One region of the Paenibacillus chartarius genome, then DNA from elsewhere that is predicted to be linked to it. Evidence: riboswitches for the same ligand, from Rfam matches in the RefSeq annotation. Region 1 holds a riboswitch; each other region holds the start of a gene.
What was found. Region 1 has a riboswitch for cyclic di-GMP ahead of ACFFK0_RS19405 (HAMP domain-containing methyl-accepting chemotaxis protein). Riboswitches for the same ligand answer to the same signal wherever they lie in the genome.
Positions count from the first base shown of each region.

Region 2: linked by a shared signal. The riboswitch ahead of ACFFK0_RS16395 (hypothetical protein) and the one ahead of ACFFK0_RS19405 (HAMP domain-containing methyl-accepting chemotaxis protein) in region 1 are both predicted to bind cyclic di-GMP.
Region 3: linked by a shared signal. The riboswitch ahead of ACFFK0_RS28915 (flagellar brake protein) and the one ahead of ACFFK0_RS19405 (HAMP domain-containing methyl-accepting chemotaxis protein) in region 1 are both predicted to bind cyclic di-GMP.
Region 4: linked by a shared signal. The riboswitch ahead of ACFFK0_RS15395 (alpha/beta hydrolase) and the one ahead of ACFFK0_RS19405 (HAMP domain-containing methyl-accepting chemotaxis protein) in region 1 are both predicted to bind cyclic di-GMP.

Region 1 is NZ_JBHLWN010000076.1:47,295-53,030, reverse strand. It holds gene ACFFK0_RS19410 (extracellular solute-binding protein) at 1-964, shown strand, start outside; cyclic di-GMP riboswitch class I at 1,191-1,290, shown strand; gene ACFFK0_RS19405 (HAMP domain-containing methyl-accepting chemotaxis protein) at 1,343-2,770, shown strand; gene ACFFK0_RS19400 (chemotaxis protein CheW) at 2,782-3,207, shown strand; gene ACFFK0_RS19395 (chemotaxis protein CheA) at 3,246-5,234, shown strand; gene cidR (cidABC operon transcriptional activator CidR) at 5,263-5,736, opposite strand, start outside.
Region 2 is NZ_JBHLWN010000067.1:114,484-120,219, forward strand. It holds gene ACFFK0_RS16390 (methyl-accepting chemotaxis protein) at 1-341, opposite strand, end outside; gene ACFFK0_RS16395 (hypothetical protein) at 345-1,199, opposite strand; cyclic di-GMP riboswitch class I at 1,292-1,379, opposite strand; gene ACFFK0_RS16400 (SRPBCC family protein) at 1,584-2,084, shown strand; gene ACFFK0_RS16405 (DoxX family protein) at 2,081-2,455, shown strand; gene ACFFK0_RS16410 (sugar-binding protein) at 2,569-3,555, shown strand; gene ACFFK0_RS16415 (sensor histidine kinase) at 3,552-5,003, shown strand; gene ACFFK0_RS16420 (AraC family transcriptional regulator) at 4,978-5,736, shown strand, end outside.
Region 3 is NZ_JBHLWN010000120.1:42,797-48,532, forward strand. It holds gene prfA (peptide chain release factor 1) at 1-428, opposite strand, end outside; gene ychF (redox-regulated ATPase YchF) at 516-1,616, opposite strand; gene ACFFK0_RS28910 (aminotransferase class V-fold PLP-dependent enzyme) at 1,732-2,997, opposite strand; gene ACFFK0_RS28915 (flagellar brake protein) at 3,093-3,797, opposite strand; cyclic di-GMP riboswitch class I at 3,938-4,024, opposite strand; gene ACFFK0_RS28920 (glucosaminidase domain-containing protein) at 4,161-4,832, opposite strand; gene tadA (tRNA adenosine(34) deaminase TadA) at 5,064-5,546, shown strand; tRNA gene ACFFK0_RS28930 (tRNA-Arg) at 5,626-5,700, shown strand.
Region 4 is NZ_JBHLWN010000063.1:13,186-18,921, reverse strand. It holds gene ACFFK0_RS15410 (hypothetical protein) at 1,048-1,533, opposite strand; gene ACFFK0_RS15405 (response regulator transcription factor) at 1,858-2,421, opposite strand; gene ACFFK0_RS15400 (sensor histidine kinase) at 2,324-3,874, opposite strand; gene ACFFK0_RS15395 (alpha/beta hydrolase) at 3,892-4,863, opposite strand; cyclic di-GMP riboswitch class I at 5,156-5,245, opposite strand.

The sequences.
Region 1 (5,736 bases):
ACTGAAAGCGCTGACACTGAACGATCCGGACAAAAACGGGAAGAACGATACGTACGGCATGGTGCTGCACAAGAAATACAATGAAGGCCAAGCGTCGATGATTACCCGCTTCGCCGTCATGATGGGCGGCGTCAACAAGTGGGGCGTCGACAAGGACGGCAATTTCACTCCGGAGTATACGACACCCGAGTTTCTCGACGTACTGAAGATGTTCCGCCGTTTGTACACGGAAAACTTGATCAATCAGGATTTCGCCGTCATCGATGCGACCGAGGCGGAGAAGCTGATGGATACCGGCCGGGCCGGCATCCGGTTCGGTGTCGCGACGAACGGCAAGAGCCAGCAGGACCGTCTGAACAAGACGAATCCGAAAGCGGTCGTCGACGTAGCCAGCTTCGAAGGGCCGAAAGGGATTCGCATCGCATCGGAGAACGGTAACAACGGCTTCCTCGTTATTCCGAAATCGGCGGTGAAGACGGAGGAGGAGATGAAGCGGGTGCTCGGCTTCCTCGATAAGCTGATGGATCCGGAGATGTCCACGCTGCTGCTCCGCGGCATCGAAGGAACGCACTTCGCCAATACGGCCGACGGCAAGACGGAGTTTATCGGCGACGGCTTCAATATGTTCCAGCGTGAAGTGAAGCCGTACCGGGATAATCTCACCGTGCTCGAAGGCTACAATGTGAAGCCGCTCAAGGACGTGCCGATCGGGGAGAAAGGGACGAAGATGGAGTCGGACGGCATCAAGTATATCGTCCCCAACCCGGCGCTCACGCTGAAGTCGATGACGTATTCGGAGCGGGGCTCGGAGCTCGATCAGATGATGATGGACGCGCAAACGAAATTTATTATGGGCAAGATCGACGAAGCCGGCTGGCAGGAGGAAATCAACAAGTGGAAAAAAGCGGGCGGCGACAAGCTGATAGCGGAATATAAAGCGGCCTATCAGAAGCTGAAGAAGTAGGACGCAACCGCTTAAGGAAATCGATGATAAAGAGGTTTTGTTTCACTTCAGAGTGAGACAAAGCCTTTTTCATTTTCAGAAATGAAACTGAACATTCATAATTTCACGAGCGATATCACTTTTTAAGAAGGAATCGGTCTATTTCCAAAGAGAATTATCATACTAGAAACGACTTGTATCGACATAATTAGATAAATAATGTCGAATTATGCGGAGAAATCAACCATCTCCATAAAGGCAAACCCGTTGAAAGGTGGGGGCGCAAAGCTGCGGGCCTAAGGCTTCTAGCGAACAAACGCGGAAGCTACGGCAGCCGGGTTGCCGTAAAAGGATGGATTGACAGGGAATCCACAAGGGGAAAAAGGAGAGAACGTACATATGAATCTGTTACGTAACATGAGCATCCGCAAGCAAATTGCAATTGGTTTTATCGGGGTATTGATTTTATTGATCGGCATATCTTCCTTCTCGCTGTTCAAAATGATCGCCATGCAGAAGCAATTCAAGAATACGGTCGACGTTACGCTTGCCAATCAGCTGAAGGTTCAGCAGATGAATTCGGATTTAAGGCAGATCTTAAATGGCATGCGGGGGTATTTGCTGTTTTCCGACGAATCGCTGATGACCCAGTCGAAAGACGCCTCCAAGAGAGTGAATCAATCGATCGACGGTCTGATGAATACGTTGGAAACGGAAAAAAATAAAGCGATCCTTCGCGACATTCAAGCCAATGTGAAAAACTATATGCCCCTTCTCGATCAAATTCAAGTGACAGGAAAAACGGATGTAGAAAAGGCGAAATTAATAGCGATTGACGGTAGAAAGTTTATCAACACCGCTACTGATCTGTCGGAACAGATGGTTGTGAACTTGAACGATATGTCCGATAACACGGTCGCCAAAGGTGAGCAGGATGTGCAAACGAATATCGTCCTCGTCTCGATTATGTCCGGTATCGCGCTATTGTTAGGCTTGGCCGCCTGCATTATCGTCTACGTATCCACAAGCGGTTTGGTGAAGAAGATCAATCAGCTGACCCAGCATGTCTTCTCCAGCTCGCAGGAAATTATGGCCAGCAATGAAGAGATTGCCGCAGGCAGCCAGACGCAGGCGCGAGCCGCCGAAACGTCCAATGCGATGGTCAACGAAATGACAGCTGCCGTCCAGAGCGTAGCCGAAAACTCGGAAAAGGCGAGCTATGCGGCGGAGCAGGTTGTAGATCTCGCCGAGAACGGCAACCAAATCATTCAGCAAACCATTACGGGCATGAAAGACATCTCGTTAAAAATTGAAGAGCTCGCCGTCCGTTCCGAGAAGATCGGCGACATTATTGAAGTGATCGACGAGATTGCGGATCAGACCAATTTGCTGGCGCTGAACGCCGCACTGGAAGCCGCTCGCGCAGGCTCCGCAGGCAAGGGCTTCGCCGTTGTCGCCGACGAGGTGCGCAAGCTGGCCGAGCGCAGCAGCACCGCTACGAAAGAAATCGCCGGCTTGATCAAAGCGATTCAGCAAAATACGAAAGAAGCGGTCGTTACCGCCAAGACGGGGGACGAAGCGTCTCTGAGGGCGGGAAGCGCCTTTACCGAAATCAGAAGGACGATTCAGCAAACAGCGTCCAGCATTGCCGAAATCGCGGCCGCCTGCGAAGAACAAGCAAGCCAAAGCACGGAGGTTCAAACGAATATACAAAGCATGGCCGCCATTATCGAAGAGACGGCTGCCGGCGCGGAGCAAACGGCCGCTTCGACGACCGAGATGGTGAAAACCGTTCAAAATATGAACGATTTGATCGCGAAATTGTAAGGGTGAGACGCATGGAAGAGATGGCGCAGGATCAATACGTGGAATTTGTTGTGGGCGAAGTCAAGTATGCCATTACGATTCATCATATTCATGAAATCATCCGGATCCAGGAGATTACGCAAATTCCGAATCATAAGCCCTTCGTCAAAGGGGTGATCAACCTTCGCGGCAAAGTGCTGCCCGTTGTCGATTTGCGTGAAAAAATGGGTCTGGAGTGCGCAGCCGTCACAAAGCTTACGCGAATTCTGGTTGTCGACATTTCAGATGATGTATACGGTGTGATTGTCGATCAGGTGAACCGGGTCGCAACGCTGACGGACATCGTGCCGCCGCCGGAATATGCCGTGCAGGCGGGCCAGGAGCTGATGGCCGGCATCGCTCAGGAAAAAGATAAGCTGATTAATATTTTGGACGCGCGCCGGATTTTTACCGATTGATACGGTCAGCTATTCTGAACGAAGGGGGCGTTCCACGCGTGTCGGACAATCATATGTCCCAATATTTATCTTTATTTCTTCAAGACATGGAAGAGCACCTGCAGCTGCTGGAGGATGCCTTATTAAAGCTGGAGAAGCAGGGGAACGGTCCGGAGCTGATTCCTGTCATGTTTCGGGCTGCACATTCCTTGAAGGGATCGTCTGCGGCGATGGGGTTCGAGCATGTGACGCTGTTGACGCACCGGATGGAAGATGTGCTCGATCGCATCCGATCGGAACGGCTTCATATCGACCGCAGCGTCATTGACGTCTTGTTTCGATGTCTGGACGTTTTGACGGAGATGAAAATTTTCATCAGCCATGGGGAGTCGACGGAGCATCCGATGATGAAGGAGCTGACGGAGCGGCTGCGCTGGATGATGGAGCAGCGCCCCGAGCTTCCCGATGCCCTGATTGCGGACGAGCAAGGCTCGTTCTCGTATACGATTCATGTAACGCTTCATGAAAATGCCGAATTGAAAACAGCAAGGTTCTATGTCATGCTGAACAAATTAAGCGAGATCGGGACAGTGGTCAGGACATCTCCCGATTTGTCCGAAACGCTTGATCAAGATCCGGTTCAATTACAGATTGTGCTGGAGAGCGGGCATACGGCGGAAGAGATTGAAGGTCACGCTTTGAAGGAAACGGATATTGCCTGCGTATCAATTGAGAAGAGCGCCGGCCCGGCCGCCGGCAGCGCGAATACGGAAGAGGCGAAGGTGCAGGCGGTTCCTTCGGCCGCCCATTCGTCCTCCGTACCGTCGTCCGACAAGAAAAGCTCTTCGATCCGGATCGATGTCGATCGTCTGGAGCAGCTGATGAATACGCTAAGCGAGCTGGTCATTTATCAAACGCGAAGCGTGCAAATTACCGACGACCTGTCCGGCAAGTTCAGAGGCGACAGCGTGGTCAGTGATTTGCGGGAAAACACGTCGACGATGTCCAAGGTCATCAGCGAGCTTCAGGAGCATGTGATCAAAACGCGGATGCAGCCTGTCGACACGCTATTCAACCGGCTTCCGCGAATGGTGCGCGACATCTCGCAGGCTTTGAGCAAGGATGTCGAATTTATTGTGGAGGGCGGGGAGACGGAGCTGGACCGCACGGTTCTGGAAGAGATCCATGATCCGCTGATTCACATTTTGCGCAATGCGCTCGATCATGGAATCGAAAGCCAGGAGCTTCGGGAGCAGCGCAGTAAGCCGGCCAAAGCGACGGTTTCGGTGCGGGCTGTACAGCAAGAAAACCACGTGATCTTGACGGTTTCGGATGATGGCGGCGGCATCGACCCCGAGCGGATTAAGAAGTCGGCTCTCGATAAGGGGCTGATATCGAAGCAGGAAGCCGACCAGCTGACGCCGCAGCAAGCGATTCAGCTCATCTTCGCACCGGGCTTTTCAACCGCCAAGCAGGTGACCGACATATCCGGCAGAGGCATCGGCATGGATATCGTCAGAAGTCATATCGAGAAAATTAACGGGATTATCGATATCGAATCCGAAGTCGGCCAGGGGACCAGGTTTCATATTAGGCTGCCCCTTACGCTTGCCATTATTCGGGGCATTTTGTTCAGATTGGGTGAACGCACGTTCGCCATGCCGATGAGCAATGTGCTGGAAATCGTCAAGCTCGATCAGAGGCATATCGAGACGGCCGCAGGACAGGAAGTATTCCGCTACCGCGAGCAGTTTATTCCGATCCGCTGGATCATGGACGATTTCGATATCCCGCGAAACGTTCACTCCGGCCAAGAGACGAAGCTGATTGTAATCGGGTTGTCGGAGAAGCGCTTTGCGATTCCGGTCACCGAGCTCATCGGGTTTCAAGATATTGTCATCAAGCCAATCAGCGACAATGTTAAAAAGCGGGAGATCGTCTCCAACGCGACGATATTAGGAAACGGCAACGTCGCCTTGATCTTGGACGCAGCCGGCATGTACAAAACGTTGTCTAAAGGAACGGTAGCGCCAAGTCTGCATTCGTAGGCTTGGCGTTTTTAGCTGGCGGCGGTCTCTATGTCGCTTCCAGTATCCCTCTAGTAAACCGGATCCATTCCCGGGCGGCGAAGGACAAATACCCTTCTTTCCTCCAGATCATCGCGAGCTGCCACGGGATAACGGGGTCAGCCAAAGAAACCGTACGGACCCGTTCCGTGTCCAGCTTTGCGCATATCGTCTCCGGCAGCATCGCTATACCGAGTCCGGCCGCAACCATTTCGCTGATAAAATCCCACTGCGAGCTTTCATACTGCACCCGTGGTTGAAAGCCCGCTTCCTGACAGGCGGCGATAATCCGGTCGTGAAGGGCAAAATCTTCGCGGAAGGAAATGAACGTCTCCTCCGCCAATTCGGATAGGGCAATGCTATCCCGGTCTGCAAGCGGATGCGAAGGATGGATAACCGCTTTGAGCTGCTCGCTCACGATCGGGAACGAATGGAAGACGTCGTCCTTCGTCGGAAGCAGCACGGCTCCGACATCCAGACGGCC
Region 2 (5,736 bases), on a different contig from region 1:
TTAAACGAGGAGGCTACGACGGCCAGCTCGTCCTTCGTCTTCAGCTCGACGCGGGATAAAAGGTTGCCTTGCGCAATTTGGGTCGCAGAAGCTTCCAGCGTGTGTACGGCGCGTTTGACCGATAAATAGAACGAGATAAACAAGTAGGTCACGGCAAGCAGCACCAGACTCACGACGGCGATCAGCAGATACATCGTCGAGTTGCCCTGGTCGATTCGGCGATGCAGAATCTCCTGAAGCAGCTCAAGCTCCGTCTCGAAATGCTTGAAGGTCTGCTCGACCGGCTTGTTCAGCGTGTCAAACACCTCTTTCGGCATCGCTTTGATCGGATTCGCCGTCACAACTTAACTGTTCACGTACTCGATCAGATGATCAAGCTCCGCCGAATTCGCCGTGTAAGCTTCCTGCAGCTTGGCACCGATATCGCTATGTACTTGAGCCGCCGTATCCAGGTCGGACTTAATCGTTTCCTGCGTCGTCTTGATCTGATCCAGAAGCGTCGTTAACGTACGGATTTCCGCCGCCGTCGGCGTCTTCGCCGCCGCGTATGCTACGGCCAGCGCTCTGGCGCGTCCCGCGCGGTCCAGCAGCAGCGGCATCTGTTTCACGGAGGCATCCATCAAATAATAGCTGCCCAGTTCTCCGTCCAGCACAAGGCCCGACGTGTTGGTAATATGCGTCATCAACGAACGCGTATCCGTAATGACCGATGCGTGCTGATCGATGCTTTCTTGGGACGTCAGCGCCGTACCTTTGGCCTTCAGGTCGCTCCATTTTTTCTTCACCGCATTCCATTTGTCGGTTGTTTGAATTTGTTTCCCAATCTCGCCGTCAAGCTTGTCGATTGCAGCTGCCGCGCTGTCGGCTTTCGCTTCAGCCTGAACGAGGGTTTCTTTCAGCGAGCTGTCCCCCAACACGACAGCACTTACCGATGCGCGTCGCGTATCGACCGCATAGTAGAAATCGTTAAGCTTCTGCACGTATTCGACACCGGTCGTTTCTTCCTGGATATGCTTTACTTCGCTCGCTCTATCGGAGTATTGCAAATAAGACAATACGATCAGCGGAATCGCGAACAGCAAGCCGATCATCAGAAACTTATTGACATATTTCAATCGATTCATAACCGCTTCACCCGGAGCGAACAGAGAGACAAGCTTGGACGTTGTGCTGCGTGCATGTGTGTGTTGTTGTGACATCCTGTAATTCCCTCCACATTTTCAACTGTTGTCCTAAAGACGACAAAGAGGACCCGAATTTTCGGGTCCCCTTCCGCGGGAGCACAGAAACATTCGGCAGCTGGCTGGCATGGGAACTTACTCCCGGAAGCCCCTCTAGCTTTGCGGCCTGCATTTTCATGCAGTGTGCCTTTGTCGTTATAGTTCCATTAACAATTTCTTAACAACATTATACCCGGAGAACTAGGTATTTGGTAGTAGTTTTTATCGAAATTGCAGTTATTATATTATTTCTTGCATGGTGAATGCTGATAATCAAATCGCTTATTATATACCTTGACAGGAATATTCCCCATAGGATATATTTGTAACAGATGAACCAATACCCGTAAGGAGGAATTCGTTATGATGCAAGGCCCGGCTATGAACAACACTTTCACCCATGTTGAAGGACGTGTATTGACAGTTCAACGCAGCTTCCCCGCTCCCCGCGAACTCGTGTACGAAGCTTGGACCGACCCGAAGCATCTGCCCCACTGGTGGGGGCCGGAAGGCTTCACTCTCACCGTTCAGGACATCGACGTAAGGCCAGGCGGCGTATGGCGCTATGTCATGCACGGCCCAGACGGAACGGACTATGATAACATCATCCGCTATATCGACGTCGACCCGCCTCAGCTGCTGCTTTACACTCACGGCGATCCTGAAGTGGAGGAACGCTTCCGCGTCACCGTCACTTTTGACGACATCGACGATAACACAGAGCTTACCATGCGCATGCAATTCATTTCCGCCTTGGAACTGGAAACCGCGGTGCGGCAATACGGGGCGATCGAAGGCGCCTCATCGACGCTCGGACGGCTGGCGATCATATTGGAGCGCATGCAGGGAGGTGTTCGGGCATGAGCAAGCTGCGGATCTGGTATTGGATTTTTACAGGCTTGACGATCTTGTTGATGGGTGTCGGAGCGATACCGAATCTTCTGTCCAACCCTGACTCCGTCGCTCTCTTCGCCTCTCTCGGCTATCCCGCCTACCTGTCGCCGTTCCTGGGCGCCGCCAAGCTGCTCGGCGTCATTGCGATCGTCGTACCCGGCTTTACGCGGGTGAAGGAATGGGCGTATGCAGGTTTGACTTTCGATTTGGCGGGGGCGTTCTTCTCGGTGCTGGCGGTTACCGGGTTGAAGCCCGACGCGCTCGTATTCATCATCGGGTTTGCCGTGATAGCCGGGTCTTATCGATATCATCATAAGCTGCTGAAAGCGCGGGCGGTTTGAACGCATCAGGCAGTCCGGGATGCGAACGCATCACGGGCTGCCTTTGCTTTGTGTCCTCGAGCCTATTTTGTATAATGAACCTGTTATATTCCGTCGTTCAAAGGAGCCATCGCATGTCGAATCGGATTTGGAGCGCCGCCGTCGTCATCCTGTTCGGGGGATTTACCATACTGCTGCTGCTGTTCTTCTTCACTACCCAGCGCATTCAAGGCTATGTGAAGCCGCTGATCACCCCCTCCAAGGAGCAGACGAACGGCAAGCAAATTGTACTGATCGCCCAAGAGCTCAACAATCCTTACTGGAAATCGATTGAGCAGGGAGCCCGCGACGCCGCGAGCCGGTTCGGCATGGAGCTTCATTATACCGGCCCGTACCGGATCAACCCGCAGGAGCAGATGAGGCTTCTGGAGAAGGCGATCGCCGCCAAAGCGGACGGGGTTCTGGTGCAAGGTCTGGGGGATGAAGGCTACCGAAGCTTAATCGATAAAGCCGTCCAAGCCGGAATTCCGGTCATCGCTGTAGATACGGACGAACCGGATAGCAGCCGACTCTCGTACGTCGGGACCGACAACATGGAAGCGGGGATGAAAATGGGTGAGCTTGTCGTAAAGACGTCGGGCGGTGCGGGAACGATCGGGGTCTTGATTGGCAGCGAGCGCGCTCCGAACCAGCAGCTTCGCCTGCAGGGCTTGCGCCGGGCTTTGGCCCAATTTCCCAACCTGACGGTCGCCCATGTGAGGTCGTCCAATATTTCGCGTCTGCAGGCGGCGGGGCAAGCGGAGGAGCTGCTTCAGCTGAAGCCGCGAATTACCGAGATGGTCGGCTTTAGCGCGCTGGATGGCCCGGGCATCAAGGAGGCCGCCGAGCGCCTCCGCCCGAACGGGCTTCATATCTATGCTTTCGACACGACGGAGGAAACGTTGAGCGGCCTCAGCGAGTGCAAAATCACCGCGGCTGTCGTGCAGCGGCCCGTCGAGATGGGCTATCGGGCGGTTACCTTGTTAAATGAGCACTACCTGGGCAATCCGGTACCGCAGCAGCTGTTCACTCCCGTATCGGTGATGAACGGCTGTTCGGCTGCGAAGGGGGCAGGCCAATGACGATCCGCACCAAGCTGCTGCTGTTTATCCCCCTGCTCGTGCTGCTGTCCAATTCGGTTTCCTTTTTCCTGTTCCAAAGCGGCCAGGGAATTCGGGAAAGCTACGACGTCATGATGAGCCGGCTGCTGTTGTACAACCAAACCGTTCATACGGTGGAAGGCACCTTGGAAACGCTGAACAGCTATCTTGTGAATCCGGACACGACTCGTCTCCGGCAAGTCGAATCGGCGCTCGCAGCCTTATCACAGCAGCAATCCAAGGTGGCCGAGCTGTACGACGGAAGCCGGCAAAGGCCGGCCCTTGTGGAATACGTCCGTATGATGGAAACGATCCGGGAGCAGGGTAACGCCTCCGTGCAGGCGTCAGGTCTCAGCCGGCAGCGGGAAGCGCTGGCGAGCTATGAGGATGCGGAACGAACCGGCGGCTTCATCCAGGAGCAGGAGCAGCACCTCGTCGATGTGGAGCTGGCCTCATACGAACCGGTGTACCAGCTTATTCAGCACGAAGCGCATCGAATGGACCGGCTGGCAGCGGCCGTATTCGTCGTCAACACGCTGCTTGGCCTTGCGCTCGCGGTGTGGATCTCGCGAAGCGTAACCGTTCCCGTCTCTCACCTGGTCGGCGTTGCCGCGCAGATCGCCAAAGGCAATTTGAACGTGGAGCCCGAATCCGGAACAAGCAAAGACGAACTGGGCATATTAGCTAGAGCGTTTCGGCATATGCTCTCCGATCTGAAGACTTTCATCGACAAAGACAAGGAGCTGCTTGAGAAGGACAAGCTGGTCAAGGAGCTGGAGCTCAAAACGCTGCAAAGCCAAATCAATCCCCACTTCCTGTTCAATTCCTTGAATGTGCTGTCCAAGCTGGCGCTTCTTGAAGGCGCGCTGAAGACAAGCGATCTGATCGTCTCGATGTCGAGGCTGTTCCGCTACAATTTAAGAAAACTGGATAAGCCGGTCACCTTGCGCGACGAGCTGAACCATGTCCAGACGTACATCGCCATCCAGCAGACTCGATTCGTCGACCAGGTTCATGTCGAGATCAGCGCGGATGAGTCTGCGCTCGGCCTCCCGATGCCCGCTCTTACTTTACAGCCTTTGGTCGAGAATGCCTATGTGCACGGTATCTCCGGGATGGAAAGAGATGCGCACATTCGTCTGGATATCGCCCGCGAGCCGGAGCACGTAACGATTACGATAACGGATAACGGACAAGGCATGGACGAGGAAACCCGCCAATCGCTGCTGCGGCTGGAAGAAGTGTCGGCCAAGAAAGAGTCTTCGGGCATCGGTACTCGCAATGTTTTTAAACGAATGGAGCTCTTCTACGGATGCCCGCAGCCCGTAACGATAGAGAGTGAACCCGGAAAAGGAACGAAAATCACGATTCGGGTACCTTGGAGAAAGGAGGACTTGGGAGACTATGTTCCGATTGATGATCGCCGATGACGAGCGGTTAGAACGGGAAGGACTGGAATGGATTATTACCCATATGATGCCGGACACCTTCCGGCTGCTGCACGCCTCAAGCGGCCGGATGGCGATCGAGCTTGCCGACGAGCACCGTCCGCACATCATTATTATGGACATTCAAATGCCGGGCATTCACGGGCTGGAGGCGATCCGCGAAATCAAACAGCGGCTGCCGGAAGCGAAATTCGTGCTCGTGTCGGCATATGATGATTTTGCCTATGCCCAAGAAGCGATATCCCTGGGAGTCAAAGCGTATATTGTGAAGCCGGCGGGCCGTGAGCAAATCGTGAGCACTTTGCAGCAGCTTATCGACGAGCTGGAGCAGGAGAAGCGGAAGCGCCGCGAAGAGCTGGAGCTCCGGGACCGCCTCTCCCAGCTGTCCCCGCTCGCGGAGAACGAGCTGGCCTTCATGCTGATGACCGATCAAATCCGGGAAGCGGATCGCGATCAGCTGTCGGAATGGCTGGAATTCCCGTTGGATTACGGCTGTGCGCTCGTGGTCGCTTTTCCCGAGTCCATGGAGGCTATAGAAGCCTTGAACAAGCAAAAAATTTATGACCGCATCAAAAGCTATGCCCGCACCGGACCGCTGCCGTCCATCGTCAGCCCGTTCCTCGACCGCCACGCGGCTATCTTCGTAAGAAAGCCGTCCGGCATGAACGGCGAGCAGTGGCAAGAGGAACTTAAGCGGTACGCGGAGAAGCTGGCG
Region 3 (5,736 bases), on a different contig from region 1:
CAACCCTGCGCGTCCGCATATTTCGTATACATCCGGTACAGATCGCCCGCGAACAACGCCGCCTCGTCGCCGCCGGCCGCGCCGCGAATCTCGACGATTACGTTCTTGTCGTCGTTCGGGTCCTTCGGCATCATAAGGACGTGCAGCTTCGCTTCCAGCTCCTCTTTCCGCGTCGAGAGCTCCTCCAGCTCCATCTTGACCAGCTCTTTCATCTCGTCGTCGAGCTTCTCCTGCTGCATCTGCTTTGCCGCGTCATACTGCTCCAGTACCGTCTTATACTCCATATATGCATCGTACGCTTCTTGAAGGTCAGACTGCTCCTTCGAATATTCGCGCAGCCGTTTCGTATCGCTCGTGACGTCCGGATCGCAGAGCAGCTCGCTCAGCTTGTCGTACCGGTCGGCCAGAGCCTGCAATTGATCCAACATGTTCGGTTCACCTCTAATCGATAAATTCTGTTCCTACATCATATGAAAAACGCCGCGAGAAGTCCATATCCCCGGGCGTCCATAATCTTACACGTTAAAACGGAAATGCATGACGTCCCCGTCCTGCACTACGTATTCTTTGCCTTCCAGCCGCAGCTGGCCTCTTTCCTTCGCCGCGTTCATCGAACCGGCCGCGACGAGGTCTTCGTAAGCGACAACCTCCGCCCGGATAAAGCCGCGTTCGAAGTCGGAGTGAATAACACCTGCCGCTTGCGGCGCTTTCGTTCCTTGACGAATCGTCCAAGCGCGAACCTCCTGCACGCCCGCGGTAAAATACGTATACAAGCCAAGCAGCTTGTACGCCGCGCGAATCAGACGGTTCAGCCCCGATTCCTGCAGCCCCAGCTCCGCCAGGAACATCTCCTTGTCTTCGCCTTCCAGCTCGGCGATCTCCGACTCGACCTTGGCCGAGATCGGCACCACTTCCGCGCCTTCGGCGGCCGCGTACTCCTTCACCTTCTGTACGTACGGATTGTCGTCCGCAGATGCCACTTCGGCCTCGCTGACGTTCGCCGCGAACAGCACCGGCTTCATCGTGATCAGGTGCAGGTCGCGCACGAGCAGCCGCTCTTCGTCCGTCAGCTCGACGCTGCGCGCCGGCTGGTCGTTGTAAAGCGCCTCCTTGATGCGTTCCAGGCACTCGACCTCTTGGGCGTACTTCTTGTCTCCGCCCTTCATATTTTTACGGGAGCGTTCAATGCGCTTCTCCACCGTATCGACGTCCGCAAGGATAAGCTCCAGATTGATCGTCTGAATGTCGCCGAGCGGATCGACCTTGCCTGCCACGTGCGTAATATTCTCATCCTCGAAGCAGCGGACGACGTGAACGATCGCATCCACCTCGCGGATATGCGCCAGAAACTTGTTCCCCAGTCCTTCGCCCTTGCTTGCGCCGGCCACCAGACCCGCGATATCGACGAATTCGAATGCCGTCGGGACAATGCGCTCCGGTGTCACGATGTCCGCCAGCTTCTGCAGACGCTCGTCCGGCACTTCAACGACGCCGACGTTCGGATCAATCGTACAGAACGGGTAATTGGCCGATTCGGCCCCCGCTTGAGTAATCGCATTGAATAAGGTCGATTTACCGACGTTCGGCAATCCGACAATGCCTGCTTTTAACGCCATCTATAGACACGCTCCCAGCCCAATTAGCAATCTTGCTCTCTTCAACTACACAATTATATAGTATCTGAGCCGCAAAGTCACCCTTCGCTGTGATTCCGGCATCCGGAAGCGCTCCTCACCTCGCAAGCTCCCGCACCGCCTTCAGCCCAAGCTCCACTTCCTCCGGAGTATTATAAATACCCGGTGTGAAACGAGCGTAGCTCACCTGATACGGCGAAGACGTCGCAATGATCTTCTTCTCTTTGAGCCGGTTCACCGTTTGCTCGGTCGTATACCCCTGAACCTCGAACGCGACGATCCCCGAGGACAGCTCGCCCTGCATCGGCGTATGCACCGTAACACCGTTAATTTCCCGCAACCCTTCCTTAGCCTGCCGATGCAGCTCCGCCACTCTGCTGCGAATGCGGAGCTTTCCGATCGATTCCACCCAATCGAAAGCGTCTTTGAGCGCCCAGCGATGCTCGAGGGAATGAAAGCCCCCCGGGGTCATTTGCAGCCCGTCCATCTTCTCCGGCCTTGGCAATCCGAATGTCATCGCATCCATGACGTACGTAAAGCTCGGGATCGTCGGCCGCATCATCTGCCAAGCTTCCTCCGTAGCCGCGATCAGGCCGGTCCCGCGGGGACCGTACAGCCACTTGTGGCAGCCGGCGACAAACACATCGCAGCCAAGCTCGCCAAACTCCTCCGTTTCGATTCCGAAGCCGTGTACGCCGTCTACGACGACCCAGATACGCCGTTCCTCGTCCCGCTCCCGATTCATCGCCTTGACCGCACGGCAAATTTTCGCAATCGGAAGCTTGAGTCCCGTACTGGAATGCACCCAGGTTAACGCCAATATTTTCGTACGCTCCGTAATGGCTCCGGTAACCGATTCAACGATCAGCTCCTCAGTTAACCGGCTCAAGTCCTTGTACAATTCGACAAACCGGCGTTTTCCCCCCGCCCGCTCCGCTGCCAGCCGTATCGCTTCCAGATGACTGTAATGATCATGCTGGGTCGCGATGACCTCGTCACCCGGACCTAGCTTAAATCCATGGTAAACCAGTCCGAGCCCCATGGTCGTGCTGTCGGTTAGGGCTATCCGCCCAGGGTCGTCCACCCCCAAATACCGCGCCGCGGCAATCCGCACCGATTGCGAATACTGATTCTCGTGATCCAGCACGTATGAAACCGGATCGCTGTCCAGCTTGTCCCGATAACGAACAATAGCTTCCCTCACCGGCTTCGGGTGGGAAGCTATAAATTGTGACGCACCTAAATGTATGTAATCCGTAGATAGCTCGAATTGCCGACGAACCGTATCCCAGTTCCATGTTCCGTCGTGATCGTCCGACGCTTTCCTTGCTGCCCGCTCCTGAACTGGAGAAACGATTTCCATAACGATGTACCCTCCCAAGGCTGTTCCGCCACATGTCCTGACCTATTTTCCCTGGGCTGGGCTATCCTTATGCACCGCAATCGCTGCCGTTTCCGTTACGCTCGCGCCGCTTTGGCTTGAGCCTTCGCTTGATTCAGCGCTTCCCGCTTCTTGTTCTCTTCCTTTGTCCGGTAATATGTCTCCACCTGCTGCTTCAACACATACGCCCTCAGACTGTTCATCTGATCCGCGGACATATTCGTAAACTGCGCTCCGTAATAGTAGCCGTACTCCTTCTTTTCGCGGCGCACGATTTCCGCCTGGATCGGCACTGTACTGCTCAGCTTCATCTCCATCTCCAGCTGTGTCGCATTCGCCAGCTCAAAATGACCGAACATGGAGAACCCGATCCCGCTTATCGAGATGTTATTGATCGTCAGATTCACCGGCTCTTCCAGCTCGCGGCGCTCCTGCGACTTCGCTTCCGTAATCGCCTGAAGCAGGCCTTCCTCCGCCACTTCAATCCGCGGGTGCTCCCGGCGTTCCGCGAATTTATTATTATTTTCCGGCGGATTCAAGATAATGAGCGAACCGTTGGCCTTCGCCACGACATGCGACTCGAACACATGAATGCCCCCGGTGGAATAAATCGTAATCTTCACCTTGTCGCCAAGATTAAACGATTTCAGGTCGGACATTTCTACCTCGATGATATCGCCTTCGACATAGGTCAGCTGGCCTGTGGAGACGTAGTCCTTCTTCATGACGACCGTGTTGCTGTTCAATTTGATTCCGAACGGATTTGGCTTATTGCCCGACATAGTTTTCACGCTTCTTTGGATTGGTGGGGTTGGAACAGCTGACATTGGGTAACCACCTCTCTTCTTCAAAATAAAAACCCGGACCAGATCCTCTTGTTGAGGATCTGCCCGGTTACGAAGAAACGGCAGCTACGCCATACTTCGGTAACCAGGCGATCATGACTCGTTTGAGCTTTAGACCCTCGGCTTTGCGTCCTTACCTTTCGGTAAGTTTGCCATTATCGGTATTCATATTTCATTCGACAAGTTATTAGGCATCCTGAACTAGATTGTACTGTAAGTATACCTACTGCAAGTCACAAATTCAATCGATTCAAAGAAATTTTATAGTAATTTGATCCTATATAAAATGTGCATGCTGCGCTATTGACCGCCGCCTGTCAGCCTCCGCAGCACGGTGCCGAATTCAGCCCAGGTTAAGGGGGCATCCGGGTCGTGCGGCTGATTGATCAAGCCCTGCCGGGACAGCCATTGCATAGCCTCCTGCTTCCAATCCGTTACCGGCGCCGTCGGGGCCGAACCTGTCGAAATGGCTTGCATTTGTTCGCCGATCCGCAAAATATCTTGCCCATATGTCGTCCCCGGTACGGCCCACTTGCCGTTCAAATCCTCCCAGTTCGGTGCCGTCCCCCGCAGGCCCGCCGATTGCAAAATCGAGAACCGCGGATCGACGAGCGTCGTCCCCGCCGGAAGCGGCGCCGCCGTCGCGTACCCGTACAGGTGCTGAATTTGAGCCTCGATACCTAGCTCCGGAGTCGGGAAGGAGGCCCCCGCTTCCGTACGCGACGTACTTCCCAAGCCGGCAAAATTGTTCTGCGACGCGTTCACCGAACCGCCGAACCGCCAATAATTCGTTTCCAAAATCGATTGTGCGAAGGCGAGGTCCCCGCGCACATGGTATCTGCGCCCAATGGATAAATACAATTCTGCATAATCAGGAGCTGATGGGTTCACACTGCGAACATATTGGCGCATTTGATCGGCGGTCATGGTAGGTGCGCCAAGGATCGGCGTCCCGCTGCCAACATATGCCATAGCATTTTCCCCCTCATGTTGAGTTAGAGTTATCCCCTGCTAGTTTATGCACAGCCTTCGGAATCCGTACGGGCAGCTGCCCAGCCCAGCTGAAAGCTTGCGCAGCCGCGGCTCTTCCCCTATGATTAGTGGAAGATTATACCCTGTTGATAACGATTATCCACAAGGTTGTCCACAACATGTTAACAACGAATGCTTGTTCGTGGATTATCCACATGGGGATAAATCAGGATGAGGAGTTGTCCACACGTGGAGAACGAGAACCACGAGTTTTGGATGAGAGAGGCGATCGCCGAAGCCCGCAAAGCCGAAGCGCTGCGCGAAGTACCTATCGGAGCTGTCATCGTGAAGAATGGAGCGATTATCGGGAGAGGCCATAACCTCCGGGAAACCTCCAAGGATCCTACGCTGCATGCGGAAATGATAGCGATCCGCGAAGCCAGCGAGCGGCTGGATGCCTGGAGATTGCTCGACTGTACGCTGTACGTCACGCTCGAGCCGTGCCCGATGTGCGCCGGGGCCATCGTCCAATCGCGTCTGCCGCGGGTCGTATTCGCTTCCCCCGATCCGAAGGCGGGATGCGCCGGCACGCTGATGAATTTGCTGGAGGAATCCCGGTTTAACCATCGGGCGGAAGTCATCGGCGGGGTGCTTCAAGAGGAGTGCTCGGCGATGCTGTCAGGGTTCTTTCGAGCGCTGCGGGGCAAAGTCTGAAGGTGCGGGGCCTTACCCTCGACAACCGGCTTTGCTCTATTGCATCAGCGCTTGAATCGTGCTATATTATTTTTGCTATGCGCCCGTAGCTCAGCAGGATAGAGCGACAGTTTCCTAAACTGTGCGTCCCGGGTTCGAGTCCCGGCGTGGCGCGCGTTCCCCACAAAGCTTTGTGTCGTGAACTGTAGAC
Region 4 (5,736 bases), on a different contig from region 1:
GTCCGCATATATGCACAATAGCAATGTATCACGGATTTGGTGACGCTGTCGTCTCCCGATTGCTGACGCCATTGTGCCACTTTTTGACACATTCATGACAAAACGGCAAATTAGCGAATCCACCGACAGGATCCGCTAAAGCCGAACCACCTTGAACCCAACCATCCGCTCCTTTCCTGATTATTACAAAAAAGAAAGCACTCGAAAAGCCTGTCCTTATTCACCTACAATACCATCGTACCACGAAATCATCCCGCTATGGTTCCATGGTTGTATCTTCTTTGTTTCACTGTGCTGCGATTGTTGTGAGGTATTCGTTTGCGATTTGTTTCGACTTTTTGAAGCAAGTAATTCGATGAACGTTTCGACTATAGTAAGGATGGCGTTCACAATACTGCTATTTTATAATGGAAGATAAGATCCGCAGTTTTGGGGGAGAAAGCGATATGGAGTTTAGGCTCGAGGATAATAACTGATTTCTGAGAGACGATGAATTAATTCATGATAGGAAAGCGAATCATACAACCGTGACTGCAATAAAGAGTGCTTAAAGAGGAAGGGATTAAAATGCACTTAGGGAGTCGATCATGTTATATGGAGTAACAATATCTATTGTGCTTTCTACGATCATCTTGGGAACTTTGTATTACAACCCTCGACTCTGCAATCCTATCCTGCGAACATTCAAAAAATAGTTGCATTAAAGACTAAATCAGAACTAATGCAAACCAAATTTAACTTCTTATCATCAAAGGAACAGAAGGAATGTCCGAATACAAAAGTTACTTTTTCCATTTTAGAGGCTTTGTTATTGGTCTATGTCTATCCCTTGCTATAAGTTTGGTCTTAGCGACAGTAATCTCGTTCTTATAATTATTCAATAACAACAATATTTACGAAAAGAGCCATTTGAAAAGAGAGAAGACTGTCTTAAAGAAACAACTACTTCAATTGACGAAATCTCGACGAATCTGTTTGAATAACCGACAATGAGAAGAACCCGCCAGTAAATGAGAATACCGGCGGGTTCATCCCATAACCTCAAAATCAAGACAACTTCGCACAAGAAAATATCGCACAACTCCCTATTCCGCTTTCCTGATGTTCCACCCATAAAATCGATTGATCTCCTCCGACTGCCAAGTACAATTGCCGCAATATTTCTTGCCGCTTGCGATAAAAGACACTGTGCGACAAATGGAAACGTTCCATCATTCTCCTGCTGTCCAGTCTTTTTATGTACCGCAGCTCTACGAATTGCCGGTCCAATTCCTGCAAGCGGGCTACGGCCTGTTCGAGCAAATGGACGCGCATTTCCCAGAATGGCAGTTCTTCTTCCTGAATGCGGATCCGCCGGATAACCTCATTCAGCACATGATCGACTTTTTGTCGTTCTCCGTGAACGTTTACAAGCTCCAGCCGTTGGGTCAAACCCGGCAAATGCGACAACTGCGTTTGCAATAGCTCCACGTGCTCTTTCCACATCGGCAACGCTTCCAGCCACTCTTCAATTGCTTCATAGCGATATCTCATCCCTATTTACCTCCCATGATTAGTTCTGTTAGAGATTCCTTCATCAAAAGACAAAGACAGTATTGATTCTTTAGAACTTCCACCTCCATCCCTTGTCATTCTCTGACGTTTCCGATCGATAATAAAGCCAAGAACATCGCAGAATGTCACTTATCCGAATTAGTCTGAATATTACGTCATCTTCTACCTTCATTTTACAAATTCCGCACTTCATCCGGCAGTACTCACTTTCTTGGGGAAATAATGTCCAAGGTACTCATTTTTTTAGTACCTCTACCGCTTTAGCCAAAAAGAAAATCCGGCCCACGCCGGATCTCATTCCACTTACCGTATTCGTTTTCTGATCGTCTCTACCGCTTCCCTCAGACGGCGCGCACCCAGCTTTTTCAAAAGCGAACCGGTTTGGTTCTTGATCGTCTGCTCAGTTTTGTGCAATACTTGGCCGATTTGCGACAGCGTGTACCCTCGCTCGGCCAGATCGAAAATTTCCCGCTCGGCCGTGGTCAACACACGCAATTTTTCATCTTGCTTCAACCGTTCGTAATCCTTCAGCAACACCTCGATCGGCGCCGCATTCTGATACGTAAACCGAATCGCGGCCGGAATGTCCCGGTAACGGGTTTTGTACAAGTAATTGACCGCTCCGGCGGCAAAAGACCGGATGATTAACTCTTCGTCTTCCTGTCCCGTGAGCATGATCACCTTGACCGGCTGCAGGTGCACGATTTCGCTGACCGCATCGATGCCCTCTTGCCGGTTTTCCGTCAGATGAATGTCCACGAGCGCCACGTCAAATGATAGCGTTTGCGTCAAACGAACTGCCTCTTCCTTGTTCGTCGCCGATCCGGCTACCAATATATCTGGCTGATGATGCAGATAATTCGTCATCGTCTTGATCCAGTCCGGATCGTCTTCGACCATGAGAACGCGAATGTTTTCCATCGTGCTCCTCCTCTCTGTCATCCGCCGAAACATCCACGATGGCATGAATCGGAAAACGAAGATAGACCGTCGTTCCTTCTCCTTCCAGACTGTGAATGTCAAGCGAACCGCCGTGTTTGCGCATAACGTTATACACGTAAGATAGACCGAGACCGAAGTGATTGCTGCGATTCGGTTTCGTTGTAAAAAACGGTTCGAACACAAAAGCCAGATGTTCTTTGGAGATGCCCGTTCCGTTATCTTGAACCGACACAATGAGCTGTTTTTTCTCAAATGCAACCGAGATGGTCAGTTCTCCTCCCGCCGACATTGCATCGACCGCATTGCGGATCACATTGACGAGCGTTTCCGTCAGGTGCACCGGATCGCAGCGAAGGTAGACGGTACATGCGGCGTTCCAGTTCACATGAATCTGCTTCGCGTCCATTAACGGACGGCACAGCAGCAACGCCCGTTCGATCAGGTCGCTCATCCTAACCGTCTCTTCATTCAGTACAAGTTCCTGCACGTGTTCTTGAATGCGCTCCGCCATCGCCAGCATATGCGCCGCTGCACCGGCGATAATCTCGACTTGCTCCTTCGTGTTTGGATCGGCAGCCGCCGTGGAGACCAGTAAATTATCTGTGGACATCGAGATTTTCGTAATTTCGTTTTTGATCGTATGATTCAAAAAGCTCGTTCCCATGCTGACCGCCCGCATCGTGCTTTCCAGGCTCTGTTTTTCGAACCGAAGCCTGACGCCGAGCAGTCCGTATCTGGCGGCAAAATAGAGAAACGCGATAAAGCCGAGAATAATCATCCAGGTATTGTACCGCCACGCTTCTTCGACGTGAAACACTCGCAGAACATAATTGGTTAACAGCGAGAACAGCGTCAATGGGCTGACGATCACGCAGAGCATTCCCTTCTGCCGTTTCAGGAGCGTTTGCCCTTCCCGGATCGCGGAGCGAATCATCAGGAAGTTGGCGGTCAGCACATATGGAGCAACCCAAAGCGTAAGCAGCCTAAAGTCGGCCTGAAGCTGAGGATAAACCGGAAACAGCGCATACATGACCGGGATCGGAAGAAAAAACACGATAGCCGAGATTATCCTGTCCACCCGATTTTTCGTCCAGACACCCGTGCAGCGAAAGCTGAACATGAGCAGCACATAAGGCGAAATGTAATGCGACAAGGAGGAAAAAACGCCCACCGCACCTTGTGCCATCCCAATCATCGCATGGTCCTCCGACAACCATTCACGCAGGAACGGACTGACCGACTCGTCCATCACATCGGCCAAACCTCCAAATCCGGAGAAAAAAGCGACGGCGCCGCCCCATCGGGTCGCTTCACTTGTCGGATTGGTCGTTACCAGGATGGTGGCCAGAATCCAAAGCAAAAGAAATAATATAACCATTCCGACTCCCTCCCTTGCTAGGACAATCGGGAGGACACAAACGACAGCACATCTTCGGCGATTTGCCTTCTCTTCAGAACGATGCCCGCATGACCGCTAGCGTACACGATTCTTTTGGGTTTGTCCCACGATTCCCAAAGGCGGGCCGCATCTTCTTCCAGCACATACCGGTCATAACGGCCTGACAGAAGCAGAATACGATCTTTTGGAATAACTGGCTCAAACCGGCTTGGATCCGTGATCGCCCAGCACGATTCCAATTGCTCGTATGTAAAACCGTGCCGCTCCAAATCCTCACGGATATATTTCCCCGGTATCGTCTTCCATACGGAATAGGCCAGCCGATTCGCATACATAACCGAAATGAGCAGATCGATCCGCTCCTCGATTACTCCGGTCAAATTCGTTACAAATCCCCCCAAACTGATTCCGATCAGAATGACACGTCCGCCTTTCCGCTCTTTGATCCAGCGAATCAGCGCCCGCAAATCCGAAACCGCTTGCTTAACTGCCAGCAGCGTGCGATCGATGTTGGCGCTGACCATATATTCACCGCCGTAAAGCGCTTCCTCGGGCGACCGCTCGAAATGATACGGGAGCGTAAAAAAGTACATGTCCGCCCCACGATTCATAAATCCGGGCAAAAACAACTCTTTGATGCGGTCCAGCCCGTCCATTCGCCAGCCATGCACAAATATTACATGCTCCTTCGCTTCCTTCGTTCGACCGGCATAATACCTACCGGAAGCCACATCGTTGTTCCGGTGGCCGGACGATATTTCGCTGTCGAATGCATATCGGCCCCATTCGTAATTCCCGCGTTCATCCGAACGCGTCCAATGAATGTGCGGCACCTCAGGCGTCGCATAATTTGCTTGCAGTCCAGCGATATCGACAGAAATAGGTGACATGAAGTCATACGCATATTGCGAATCCCTGCTCCTTTTCCGGTGAAGCTGATGCAACAAATAACGATCCAGCAACGGCATCCAAAATGAAATCATAATCCGGCACTCCCTTTCGATGTGGAATTGCACCTCAATACGATTGATAACCATATCATTCTACGCAAAACCGGCTTTGAAGCCCTCGTCATATCGATAATAATCGAAAAAGCGGAAAAAAAATGCTGTCATCGGTCAATTAATTGACGGCAGATGTCGAACGGGCGCCGTTATGAGTTGTGTATTCCATCCCACCTCCCTAGTATGATGATGTCCGCCTCCTTTTGCGAATGCAAAAAGACACTACCCTACGGCGGCAGTGTCCCGTTGCTGTCGATAGGGTAACCCGGCGGTCATCGCATGCTTTCATGCATTAGATCCGTGGCTTTGCGTCCCTGTCTTTCGAGCAGGTTTGCCTTTTTTCCTGGTTGATCGACATGATTGTATAGGACGATTCTATCATATATGTTCCAAAAATTCAAATATTTCGGAATGAAATCTATGCCTATTATCCCGGGACTAAAATTCCATGTCCATAACTGAAATCCTACTTTGTTTCATTCGGTGCCTGCACGGCAAGCGCAACATGAAGGCAACTCTTCTAATAAAGGCAACCTCGTTGTTTTCAGGTAATAATGATCGGCTTCCTTTCGTTGACTTCGATAGTCACATCTCACTATAATTGCGATTTCCAAACATCTGGGAAAGGAGGCTTGTATGCTGATAGGAGATTTGTACTATTTGTCGGATATGCCTTTGTCCACTTTCTTGTTGAACAAGGCGCTACTATTTCTTGAACTTTATGCGATTTGTCTTCTGTCCGGTTTCATCCACGTCCGGCAAATCAAAAAAGCGTGTAAAAATGGGAAAGTGACCTTACAGGAAGTGCGGGACGAGATCCGAAATGTGAAGAACGCG